2 regions of the Secundilactobacillus muriivasis genome follow, and region 2 is predicted to be linked to the other one. Evidence: predicted binding sites of a transcription regulator. Region 2 holds the regulator's gene; the other holds the start of a gene.
The links. The regulator NrdR, encoded in region 2, represses ribonucleotide reductase genes. The targets are predictions, from matches to a motif close to ACACNATATATNGTGT.
Positions count from the first base shown of each region.

Region 1: a site for NrdR is predicted at 2,458-2,473, ahead of ACYVR3_RS15860 (deoxynucleoside kinase). Genes of this name have one in related genera too.

Region 1 covers NZ_BAABMI010000097.1:169-5,468, reverse strand. The annotation lists gene ACYVR3_RS15870 (GNAT family N-acetyltransferase) at 1-470, shown strand, start outside; lysine riboswitch at 552-729, shown strand; gene ACYVR3_RS15865 (amino acid permease) at 859-2,313, shown strand; gene ACYVR3_RS15860 (deoxynucleoside kinase) at 2,542-3,180, shown strand; gene serS (serine--tRNA ligase) at 3,474-4,742, shown strand.
Region 2 covers NZ_BAABMI010000017.1:11-8,455, forward strand. The annotation lists partial or broken gene ACYVR3_RS04645 (replication initiation and membrane attachment family protein) at 1-879, opposite strand, end outside; gene nrdR (transcriptional regulator NrdR) at 895-1,377, opposite strand; gene coaE (dephospho-CoA kinase) at 1,410-2,030, opposite strand; partial or broken gene mutM (DNA-formamidopyrimidine glycosylase) at 2,052-2,876, opposite strand; gene polA (DNA polymerase I) at 2,905-5,565, opposite strand; gene ACYVR3_RS04670 (Bax inhibitor-1/YccA family protein) at 6,047-6,751, opposite strand; gene murC (UDP-N-acetylmuramate--L-alanine ligase) at 6,940-8,271, opposite strand.

The sequences.
Region 1 (5,300 bases), on a different contig from region 2:
ACGATTATTTCGAAATTGTGAAGAATCAGCAAAGTGCGAAGGCAGCTGGGTTTCAGTATGCGCGAAACTTGGAAGATGCCCACTATTTGTTGAAACAAACGATGCGGCAGGGCTTTGTGTTGGCGGTGGTTGAACGAACGACAGCTCGGGTGATCGGTAGCATCGGGTTTTATGACCGAATTACTTCTGAAGGTGAAGTTTCTGATCAGGAATGTGATTTAGGGTACGTGCTAAATGAAGCTTATTGGGGTCATGGTTATATGACGGAAGCCGGGCAAGCGCTGATTCACGCGGTATTTGACCGGCAACTATTCAACGTGATCTGGGCAAGCTTTCTAAAAACGAACGCGCAATCACAGCGTGTGTTAGTCAAACTGGGCTTCCATTACGTTGATGAATTTCAACACCCACAAAATGCACTGTATCAACCCGGCCAGACCGAAGTGATCTATCAGTTGGCTCGGGCTTAAGCTGAGATTCTTACCCAATTCTAACCTTGGTCGGTGACGAAACGGTTGCAATGCCTCACCGAGGGGAGTAATATGGGTAGCGTTAAAAGAAGAGGTGCGATGTTCAAGAGTCGCTGCTGTGAAGTCCATCAGGATTGACGATCAGTAGTTAAAGGGGACGTTGCCGAAGCTAGGGTACGCTGATGAGTACGCTGGTTGGGATCTGTCTTAAGAGGGCAGGAACTGTCGCAACGATGTGTTGCGGAGCGCTTCCTACGTTAGATGAAACGATGAATTTAAGTCGGGTCTTCTCGCAGGTGTGTGCTTGTGAGGAGGCCCTTTTAAGTTGGAATTGGGCACCTCATGATCAAAATAACCGTAGATCAATGATAGAAAGTGAGTGTGCAAAATGGCAGAGCAACAAACAAACGACCATGAAGTGAAGCGCGAACTCAAGACGCGTCACCTCTCAATGATTGCGTTAGGGGGAAGTATTGGGACCGGGCTCTTCGTTGCCAGTGGGTCCGCAATTTCAACCGCCGGACCTGGTGGTGGCTTAGTTGCCTACATCGCCTTAGGGGTCATGGTTTACTTCTTAATGACGAGTTTGGGTGAAATGGCAACTAACATGCCAGTTTCGGGGTCGTTTGCGACCTATTCAACCAAGTATGTCGATCCTGCGTTGGGATTTGCGATGGGCTGGAACTACTGGTTTAACTGGGCAATCACGCTAGCGGTGGATATTAGTACCGCGGCGCTGGTGATGAAGTTCTGGTTACCGGATATTCCGGGGTGGATCTGGAGTGTGGCGGTCTTAGTCATTATCTTCATGATCAATGCGTTGACCGTTAAGGCGTTCGGGGAAACCGAGTACTGGATGGCCATGATCAAAGTGGTGACCGTCATCATCTTCTTGATCGTTGGAGTTTTGACCATCTTTGGCATCATGGGTGGTCACGCAACCGGTCTTGAGAACTTTACCTATAAAAAGGCACCGTTCGTTGGCGGCATGCCAGCCATGCTGAGCGTGTTCGTTGTTGCCGGGTTCTCGTTCCAAGGGACTGAATTGGTCGGTATCACGGCTGGTGAATCTGCAACACCTGAAAAGAGTATTCCAAAGGCCATCAACGAAGTGTTCTGGCGAATCTTATTGTTTTACATTCTCGCCATCTTCGTGATTGCCTGCTTGATTCCTTACACGAGTCCTGATTTGTTGGGGTCATCCGCAACTGATATTGCCATCAGTCCATTTACCTTGGTCTTCAAGCGCGCTGGATTAGCCGCTGCTGCTAGCGTGATGAACGCCGTTATCTTGACGTCTGTCATTTCAGCGGCCAACTCCGGGATGTATGCCTCATCTCGGATGCTGTACTCATTGTCGTTAGATGGGTACGCGCCAACGTATTTCCAACACACAACTAAAAACGGGGTGCCATTGCGCGCCCAAGTTGCCACTACGGTGATTGGCGCTTTGGCCTTCATCACCAGTGTGGCGGGGCCACAAGTTTACACGTGGTTAGTTGCGGCATCTGGTTTGACCGGCTTCATTGCCTGGTTAGGGATCGCCATCTCCCACTTCCGCTTCCGGCGGGCGTTCGTTAAGCAGGGCCATGATTTGAGTGAGTTAAAATACCATGCAAAGTGGTTCCCATTCGGCCCAATTCTGGCACTCGTCTTGTGTATCTTGGTCATCGCGGGTCAAAATACTACGGCCTTCGCGCAATTTGACTGGGAACAAATCGGTGTCACTTACCTGAGTGTGCCATTGTTCATCGTCTTGTTTGTGTACTATAAGGTTCGCCATCATACCAAGATGGTGCCGTTGGACGAAGTGGATGTAGCGCCACATAAGCGTAAGATGTAACGCATTAAAGTTAAATGAGTTGACGGTGTTACCTTCTCAATGGAGAGGCAGCACCGTTTTTTTATTGGTCTCAGCAAACCCGATGATACCAGTCTCTGCAATGAATCAGGGCCCCGTGATTCCATAAAACCCTCATGAGAATGACCACTAGATATTGCATTTCGACCAAGTGATGATACAATGGATAGTGCTGATTTTTGAAGTTGAAGTTAAAGGAGAAATTATCTGATGATCGTACTATCTGGCACCATCGGCGCTGGTAAAACCAGCCTGACCAACTTATTGGCGGATCACTTAAACAAACCGGCCTTTTACGAGTCCGTAGAAGACAACGAGATTTTACCGTTGTTTTATCAGAATCCAAAAAAATACGGCTTTTTGCTCCAAATTTATTTCTTGAATAAACGGCTTGAGAGCATCAAGGAAGCCTTCAAGGATGATGAAACGGTTTTGGACCGGTCAATTTTTGAAGATTCACTGTTATTCAGATTAAACGCTGATTTAGGTCGGGCAACCCAGACTGAAGTCGACATTTATGATTCACTGCTTCAAAACATGATGGAAGAACTGCCAGATACGCCACACAAGAAGAACCCAGACCTCTTGATCCACATCAGTATCTCCTTTGACACCATGTTGTCACGTATCAAGAAGCGCGGCCGGTCATTTGAACAGATCGAGCAAGATCCAAGCCTGTACAACTACTACAAGGAATTGGACGAACGCTATATTGATTGGTATAACAACTACGATAAGTCACCTAAAATGATGATCAACGGTGACGAACTCGACTTTGTTGAAGACACAGCCGCCCAAAAACGGGTGCTTGAGTTAGTCGACAACAAGATGGCTGAACTCAACCTTTAAACGGGTCGCCGGGTGTGGCTTGCTAAATGAAACGAGATATCGTAAACTAAGAGTAGTTCATTAAACGCGATGTGGTTTAAGTAGACGATCAGAGAGACGGGGTATTCTGAAAACCGTTACGTCGAAACTCCGCCACGTCAAAGCGGACAGTTAATCCTGTACGGGTCATCACCGTTACCGATAATTGAGTGTGTAGCAATGGCTACAAACTTGGGTGGTACCGCGAGCTTTCGTCCCAACTTTTTGGGGCGGAAGCTTTTTTTGCGGTCCGATAATACGAGAGGAGATTTACCATGATTGATTTAAAGTTAGTTCGGACACAGCCGGATTTTGTAAAGGAAAAGTTAGCCACGCGGGGTGTTGACGCCGCTGAGATCGATGCACTGCTTGATCTTGACCAACAACGTCGTGACTTGATCGTCAAGTCAGAAACGATGAAGGCTGACCGTAACCAAGTGTCAGACGAAATCTCGCAGTTGAAGCGTAACAAGGAAGATGCTAGCGACAAGATCAACCAAATGAAACAAGTGAGTGCTGATATCAAGGCACTAGATGAACAGTTGACCCAGATTGCGGATGACGTTCACGATAAGGCATCACGCTTACCAAACATTCCTAACGACAACGTGCCCGTTGGTTTAACTGAAGACGGCAGTGTTGAATTGCGGAAGTGGGGCGAGATTCCAACGTTTGACTTCGAACCAAAGTCTCACTGGGAAATTGGTGAAGCGCTGGGCATCTTAGATTTCGAACGTGGCGCCAAAGTTTCTGGCAGTCGTTTCTTATACTACGTTGGTCAAGGCGCACGTCTGGAACGGGCCATCTACAACTTCTTCTTGGACGAAAATGAAAAGGCCGGCTTTACCGAAATCTTGCCACCATACATGGTGAACAGTGAATCCATGTTTGGGACTGGTCAATTCCCTAAGTTTACCGAAGACGTTTATTCATTGAAGGAAGCCGACGAAACGTTGATTCCAACGGCTGAAGTGCCATTGGTCAACTTCTACCGTGATGAAGTGATCGATGATACCAAGTTACCCGTTAAGTTTACCGCGTTGTCACCAGCCTTCCGTTCAGAAGCCGGGAGTGCCGGTCGTGATACCCGAGGCTTGATCCGGTTACACCAATTTAACAAAGTTGAAATGGTGCAATTCACGAAGCCTGAACAATCATGGGATGCGTTGGAGAAGATGACCAATCATGCTGAAGACTTATTGAAGAAGTTAGGCTTGGCCCACCACGTGATCACTTTGACTACGGGTGATATGAGCTTTACGGCTGCCATGACGCATGACTTGGAAGTTTGGTTACCATTCCAAGACAAATACCGTGAAATCTCAAGTTGTTCAAACTGTACCGACTTCCAAGCACGTCGGGCACACATCCAATACCGTGACGAAAACGGTAAGCTCCAGTACGTTCACACCTTGAACGGTTCTGGCTTAGCCGTTGGCCGGACGGTCGCTGCCGTTTTGGAAAACTACCAAAACGCAGACGGCACGGTTAACATTCCAGAAGCCCTCCAACCATACATGGGTGGGCAAACGGTTATTAAGTAACCTACTATAGTAAGTTAAATTAAATCGTCTATTGATCGTCACCTCATGATGTTTTATGGGGTGGCGATTTTTTATGCTTACGTTTGTGTCCAGCGTAAGCATTCTTGCTGTGAGTTTGTGAAATGCGGGGTTGGGTGTAAACTGTCGATTCCGGTAAGCGGCTAGGTTCCTGCAGTGGGGCCGGTCTGAGCCAAAGAGCGGTCTCAAACCTCGAAGTTAAGCCTCGCCAAAACCCGTGCGAATCTTAACTTCGTCCCCGATGATTGGCGGTTGTCGGAAGAACACCAACAACCGCCAATCATCGCGACACAGCATCCACCTAGCTGCTTACCGAAATCTCACATTGGCGCAATTCACTACTATCGCAGATCATCTCAAGCGCCTAACTGATCGACTGGTTGCGATATTGTAACGACTGGTGTTGAGTCACTCAACACCAGAATTGGCTATCAGTTAACGCTTTATCAGCACGATGAACAAACGTCAATTTATTCTGAACGATGGCTTAATGCGCTTGAAGGTATTGCTGACTCAATGCGGTAACGTTGCCGTTCAACG
Region 2 (8,445 bases):
TTTTACCGGTTGCGGTTGTGCTGGAGTTGCCGTCTGCTCAGAAAGTGACCGTTTCCGGTATTGTGACGCAATGGTTGTTTTTAACCGATTAATATCGAGTTTATTAGTCACCAAATCGGTGGCCTCACCAATCAAACTGGCCATTTCAGTTTCGTCAATATCATACAAGACGTGCTCGTTAAGAATGACGTTGCGGTATTTTTGAATATCATCTAAGTCCACGTAAGCCCGCTTCAAAATATCAACCAATAATGAAAAATCAAAGTCTGTACTAGTCGTAATTGCGTTGGGTAACGTGTTGGCGGCCGATTCCTGTTCAGCAAGTTCTTGCTTAGTTGTCTGAATCACCTTGGGCGGTTCAGCAATCAACCGGCCATCCAACTGAAAGACATCCAAAAACTGACGACTAATATTTTGCCAACCACTTCGATTCAACGGGCGCGCTAAAAAATGGGTCTTTAAACGTTTAAATTGCCGTTCGCCCACCGTTTCTAAAAGTAACAGACTTAACAGATCATCGTTGAAAAACATATCGCTCGTCACCGGTGATTTTAATTCATAAATCAATTCTGGTAATCGATCTGGTTGATTTTGATACGACTGCAACAAGCCCGTTGCTTCCAAGCGGTAACGGGCTTCTTGCAGAGGATTCATGCCAATATTGAGTAACGTCAACAGCTCACTATGATTTAGCGACACCTGCAGTTCAGGCGTCAGCGATACTTGACGCCATAAAACAACTGCTAGCGTGTACGCGGCCACGCCTAAAATCGGCTGATACAGCTGATCTAAGACATCGCGTTGTGCATCAGTGAGCGGCCGCGTTGCAACGACTGCCACCGTTGTTTTAGGTTGCAACGGTTGTGGGGTTGCCGTCATGGTCATGCCTCATTTCTATTTTGATTCAGGATCTTCTTTTTGTTTATCCTTTTTCATGACGTCTTTAAGTTCTTCCAAAAAGACACTCATATCCTTAAATTGGCGATAAACGCTCGCAAAACGGATGTAGGAAATTTCATCAATATCGGCCAATCGTTTCATGACGTACTCACCGATCAGTTGACTAGAGACTTCGTTTTCCCCCAGTGCCCGAATTTCGTTTTCCACTTCATCAACGACCTTGGTCATGACATCCATGCCAACCGGCCGTTTTTCAGCAGAGCGAATGATCCCCCGGAGCACTTTCTCACGGTTAAATTCTTCTCGAGTGCCATTTTTCTTGATCACCAACAACGGCGTTACTTCAATTCGTTCAAACGTCGTGAACCGAAAACCACAGTTTTCACATTCACGGCGGCGGCGAATCACGCGCCCTTCATCAGTTGGTCGACTATCAACGACCCGGGAGCCATTATAGTGACAGTGTGGACAATGCATCGTCTCACCTCTTCTTACAGTTTATCGTGCGATCAAGCCTGCTTGGCAGTATTTAATAACGTGCTAAAACCAGCTTCATCAAGCCATTTTACCACTTGCGCTTTTGTTTTTTCAACTGTTCCGCTATTATCGATCACAATATCGGCCCGTTTGATTTTTTCATCGAGTGGTAATTGACTCTTAATGCGCTTCATTGCATCCGCTTCAGTTGTTTGATCACGGGCCATTAACCGCGCTAACTGTATGTCTTCCGGTAACGACACCACCATAATTTCATCGACTAACGATGCACCCTTCGATTCAAACAGCGTTGGCGCATCATAGACAACTAATGGCACGTTTTGTTTGCGATAGGTTGCCATCTGGGCAGTCACTGCTGCTTGAATCAGGGGCAGCATGATGGCATTGAGCTTCGCTAAGGCTTCAGGTTGACCGAACACCAAACTGCCAAGCGCTTTACGATCCAAAGTGCCATCTGGTTGAATGATTTGCCAGCCAAAGGTCTGTTGAATCTGAGTCAAACCGGTTGATCCGGGAACGACAACTTCACGAGCAACTTGATCAGCATCAATAATGGGCACACCATGCGTCTTGAAAAAAGCGCTCACCATTGATTTACCAGAAGCAATGCCCCCCGTTAATCCCAAGACCATCGTTTCACTAGGTGTTTCTTGAAGTGCTTGGCAAGCTGGACAAAAATGCGTCCCGCGTTGCGCCACTTTTGTCTTTTCAATTGGGGTGCCACACCGGACACACGGTTCACCCTTGCGGCCATATACGTTGAGCTGATTTTGGAACTGACCCGCCTCGCCGTACGCCGTTGAAAACGAATGGACAGTCGTGCCGTGACCACTGATGGCGTGACTAATTTCTTTGATGATATTATCGCGCAGCTGCCGAATTCGAAATGCCGGAATCGTGTTAGCCTGTTGCAGCGGATTGATTCGGCTCATCCACAGCGTTTCATCCACGTAGATATTGCCCAGCCCTGCAATGTTATTTTGATCCAACAAAAACGGCTTAATGGCTTTTTTACTCTTCGCAAAGATTTTGGTCATGTAGTCAACCGTTAACGTTTCTGCCGTGGGTTCGGGTCCCATCTTCTTCAGGCCGGCAATCAGTTGCGATTCCGTCCCGGTTTTTAACAGATTCATGCGACCAAACTTACGAGTATCCGTGTACCGAAGTGCACGACCATCCGTTAGATGAAAGATCACGTGGGTGTGCTTCGTGATTGGTGCATCATCCGGCTGAACGTCGTATTTGCCCTCCATCCGCAAATGAGACACCATGGTAAGGTCATCATTGAACCGAAACAAGAGATACTTGCCCCGGCGATCGATTGCTTCGATTGTTTTTCCTTTTAACTGTTCTTTAAACGCTTCTGGTTCGGGATCGACCATCTTTTCGTACAAGACGTCAACGTGGTCGATCGTCGCCCCTTCGACTAACCGGGTCAGGCCCCGACGCACCGTTTCAACTTCTGGTAATTCAGGCATTCGTTCGCCCTCCGATCTCTTAACTTAATTACTTGGCATCGTACCAAGTATCCCCATAATGACTCTCCACCTTTAGCGGAATTTCAAGCTTAACTGCCGAATCCATCACTTTAGGCACGAGTTGTTCAAGCGTTGCGATTTCTTCAGCTGGCGCTTCAAAAATCAGTTCATCATGAACCTGTAGCAACATGATCGCTTGCATGTCTTTTAAAGCCGCTTCCATGTTGATCATCGCAATTTTAATAATATCCGCCGCACTGCCTTGAATTGGCGTGTTCATGGCCGTTCGTTCAGCAAATGAGCGTTGATTAAAGTTGCTGGCGTTAATATCCGGTAAATACCGACGGCGGTGAGCAATCGTTTCAACGTACCCGGTTTCCTTCGCTTGTGCAACCACGTCTTCGGTATACTGCTTAACGCCAGGATATTCTTCAAAGTAGGTATCAATAAATTGACGGGCCTGTTTCCGGGAAATACCAATGTTTTGGGATAAGCCAAAATCACTGATGCCGTAAACGATACCGAAGTTGACGGCCTTGGCTTGGCGCCGCATATTTGGTGTCACTTCTTCATCCGGCATCAACTTAAAGATTCGCCGAGCCGTGCTAGCATGAATGTCTTCGTTGTCTCGGAAGGCTGCTTGAAGGTTCGCATCATGGGTAATGTGCGCTAAAACCCGCAATTCGATTTGAGAGTAGTCAGATGAAAAAATCTGCCACCCCGGATGACTTGGCACGAAGGCTTGTCGAATCCGGCGCCCCTCTTCGGTTCGAATCGGAATATTTTGGAGATTAGGATCTACCGAAGACAATCGGCCAGTCTGCGTCAACGTTTGCGTATAGCGCGTGTGCACCTTTTGATCCGTTGAATGGACAACCTTTAAGAGACCCTCAACGTAGGTGGACTGAATCTTTGCAATCTGGCGGTATTTTAAAATATTCTCAACAATTGGCGCCTCAGCGGCTAATTTTTCCAGGACGTCAACTGAGGTTGAGTATCCCGTTTTGGTCTTTTTAAGTGGCGTTAAGCCCATTTTCTCAAATAAAATATGACTTAACTGCTTTGGTGAACTGATTTTAAATTCTTCACCGGCCTCTTCAAAAATGGTCTGCTGAATCTGCGCCAGCAGTTCGGTGAATTGGCTCTGCATGTTGCTCAACCGATCAGTATCCACCGTGATACCGGCAATTTCCATTCGCGCCAAAACAAAGGCCATTGGCAGTTCAAGGTCTTCATATAACCGGCGTTGTTCATTTTGATCGAGTTGGGTAAATAGGGACGCCTTTAACGACTCAATCGTGATGCCCTTTCGCGTTAAATGCTCAAAGAAAATTTGGTCATCATCTGGAATCGCCCGCTTAACCCCCTTACCGTAAACTTCTTCATCACTTTGAATCTGATGGTAACCGTGTTGGAAGGCTAAACTACCTAAATCGTTGCTATTTTCATTGGTGTCAAGCAAGTACGATGCCAACAGTAAATCAAAATCAACGTTGTTCAATGTAACGCCTAATCGATGTAACCCGACATAGGTTCGTTTGGCATCGAACACGTCCTTACTGATTGTTTCACTAGCCAATAGTGATTTGATCGGCGCCGTTTGGAGTAACTCAACATCACGACTCACGTACCATGTTTCACCACTCCCAACAACAAAGCCATCCAAGGTTGCGGTGTGGTAATTGGCGTCTAGCATTTCTAGATAAAAGGTCACATGATCCTTTAACTGACCCACTTCAGCCACGTTTTCAGCTGTCAGCACCGTAAAGTTAACGGGCGTCAGGCCCAAAACATCACTGGCATCCTCACCTTTGTTCATATCCTGCAAGAATGACTGAAAGTTCATTTGTTGATAAAAGGCCACTAACTCATCAGTTTGGTCACCGGCATAGGTCAATTCATCCAACCCAATTTCAAGCGGTGCATCCCGCCGAATCGTTGCTAAATCACGTGATTGGAACGCAGAATCCTTATCTTCAATCAAGTGTTCCTTCATTTTCTTGGCGGTAATGTCGTCGATGTGGTCGTAGACGCCGTCAATCGTGCCGTATTTTTGAATCAAATTAACCGCCGTCTTAGGGCCAATTCCTGAAACACCAGGATAATTGTCCGATGTATCACCTTGCAGCCCTTTAATTTCAATAATTTGATCTGGTCGAACGCCGAGTTTTTCTTCCACGTGGGCTGGCGTATAACTTTCAACTTCGCTAACACCCTTTTTAGAAACTGCCACCGTTGTGTGAGCGGATGTTAGTTGGGTCAAATCCCGATCCCCAGTGAAAATCGTAGTTTCGTAACCAGCAGCTTCGGCTTGTTTAGCCATCGTGCCAATAATGTCATCGGCTTCATAGTTAGGCAACTCATATGATTTGATGCCGCGAGCAGCCAACAATTTGCGAATAACTGGCATTTGTTCGGAAAGTTCTGGCGGCGTCTTAGAACGGCCACCCTTGTAATCGCTGTATTTTTTCGTCCGAAAGGTCACCTTACCCGCATCAAATGCAACTAGTGCATCCGTTGGTTTAACGTCTTTCAACATAATGTCTAGCATTTTATTGAATCCGAAGATGGCGTTGGTGTGTAGCCCTTCAGCATTAGTAAAACTATTCAATGACGTATACAGTGCAAAGAAAGCGCGGAACGCCACACTGTTGCCGTCAATTAATAACAATTTTTTCGATTCTGTCATTTCAGATCCTCCACGATTTGTCGTCCCTTCTAGTGTACCAAAAATGCCCTTGGGTGGGCGATTTATTTAACTTGAATTAGTAACTTATTGGTACTCTGCTGTCGTTTGTGTCCAGCGTAAGTGTGCGGAGCGAGACGGGTTGAGAGCAGTGTGTAAGGTGAGTCCGGTGAAGGCGCCCGGGCCTGGCGGGTTTACCGGACTCACCTTACATGCAGCTCTCAGTCTCGTGCAGCACCATTCGGCGTGGTGGCCGGAAAGCGCGTGGTTGACAAGTTTCTACAACTTCAGGAACCCTAGAAATGACAGTTTAAGCGGCGCCGAATTTTGTAGCCTGAACGAGCGCTTTTCAATGCGGCTTTGGCGAGCGAAGCGATGACAAACAGCCAACACCCAAAGCGCACCCAACACTTACGCTGAACACAAGTGACAGCAAACAAAAAAGCCCAGACAATTCGTCCAGGCTAATCATAACAATCTAATATTAATCCCTGTTCCCAAAACCACCAAAAATCTGCAGCAAGAAGATAAACAGGTTCACAAAATCAAGGTAAAGTTGCATTGCGCCAATAACGGCAATCCCGGTCGTTGAGCTTGCGCTACCATCGCTGTTCAGATAGATTTGCTTCATTTTTTGACTATCAGAAGCGGTTAAGGCAGTAAAGATAATCACGCCAATGAACGAGAAGACGTACGCGATTGCGGGACTTTGTAAGAACATGTTGATTACAAACGCAATAATCAACGCGATCAACGCTGAAGTGGCTTGCGCACCAACGCGACTTAAATCACGCTTGGTAAACGTCCCAAACAGCGCCATCACGATAAACAAGATTGCGCTGGAAACGAAGGCCGAAACTAACGTCCCACCGCTGTAGATCAAACTGTACATGGAGAAGACCCCACCAGTGATCAACGCGTAAACCATGAGTAACGTAAAACTAAGTGACGGTCGCTTTAACGCTTGGCCCGTCACGATAAACGGAAAGACAAACCAAACAATGATTGGTAACCAGCGTGTTGGCCCAACAAAAATGCTCATTAGTGCCGGTGTCGTGCTGACATAAAACGCTGCGACAGCCGACAGTAAAATGGCCAAGGCCATCCACCCATACATCTTCGTCAAAAAGCGGTTCAAGCCAACGTCAGCATTAATAACCCGCCGTGGCTGCTCATCATAATTGTTCAATCAGATTCCTCCTTAGATTAATTCTCTATTTGTCAAACAATTGTATCAGTTCTAGTGAGAAACGCAATCAAAAATAATCATTTAGATCAATTATTATTTATTTGTTAAGTATTTGAAAAGATTCGGCTATTCGCGCTCAATTCAACAAAAAAAGACTGGCACTAACTGCCAATCTTCTTTCAATCGATTTAGTTATCTTTTAGTGACAAGTGCGTTAATAATTCTTCATATGCCCGTTCGTACTTTTGAACGTCACCGGCACCCATGAAGACAACGACGGCGTTGTGGTAATCCAGAAGTGGCGACATGTTGTCCAACTTCAAGATTTGGCCACCCTTGGCGATCTTCTTAGCTAAGTCTTCACTTGAAACGCTACCGTTGCTTTCACGTGCAGAACTGAAGATATCAGTTAAGTATACGTGATCAGCGTTATTCAAGGCCTTAGCAAAATCGTCCATCAAGGCAATCACCCGGGTAAAGGTATGTGGTTGGAACACCGCAATAACTTCACGATCAGGGTATTTTTGCCGAGCAGCATCTAGGGTTGCCCGAATTTCAGATGGATGGTGCGCGTAGTCATCAATGACCGTCATATCGGCAATTTGGCGTTCAGCAAACCGACGCTTAACACCCTTAAAGCTCAGTAATTCCTTCTTGATTTCGTCTAAGTCGACTTCTTCAAAGTAGGCAACGGCAATCACAGCTAAGCTGTTCAAAACGTTGTGTTCGCCAAACAATGGCACGTGGTAGTTGCCCAAGAATTCGTCGTGATAGTACACGTCAAATTGAGAGCCCTTTGTCGTCCGCTTGATGTTGCGGGCTTGGAAGTCGTCTTCATCGCTCGTCCCATAATAGTAAACTGGCACATCCGTCTTCAAACGACGTAGATTTTCATCATCGCCCCAAGCGAAGATACCCTTGTTAACTTGGTTAGCAAAGCTTTGGAAGGCGCTGAACACATCATCAATATCCTTGTAGTAGTCAGGATGATCAAAGTCAATGTTCGTCATGATTGCGTAATCTGGTTTCGTAGCTAAGAAGTGACGACGGTATTCATCCGCTTCATACACGAAGAACCGGGCGTTAGGTGTCCCCTTACCAGTTCCGTCACCAATGAGGTAACTGGTTGGTGCAATCCCAGATAACACGTGTGACAGTAAGCCAGTTGTACTGGTCTTACCATGGGCACCGGCTACCCCGATACTGGTATAGCCTTCAATGACTTTTCCTAAGAATTCGTGGTACCGGTAAACGGGTAAGTTTAGATCCCGTGCTTTTTTAATTTCTGGATGGTCATCCGTAAATGAGTTCCCCGCAATCACGGTCAACCCTTCGTGAATGTTTGCTTCATCAAATGGGTAAACCGGAATCTTGGCTTGTTCCAACCCACGTTGCGTGAACGTATATTGGGTAATATCTGAGCCCGCTACCTGATACCCCTTATCGTGTAAGATGAGTGCTAGTGAACTCATACCTGATCCTTTGATTCCAACAAAGTAATACGTCGTTGTGTTGTCCATCAAAATCCTCTTTTCATCGCTTCAATTAATAATTTTGTGTACTGGTTCACCGATTGCCAGCGGTAAACCATTTGGACCTTACCATTTATTTTAGCACAGCTTTCCCGTAAAATTTGGGATTTTTTAAGCCATTTCTAAATTAATGCGTCGCGGACTCGACCGTGACTGATTCAC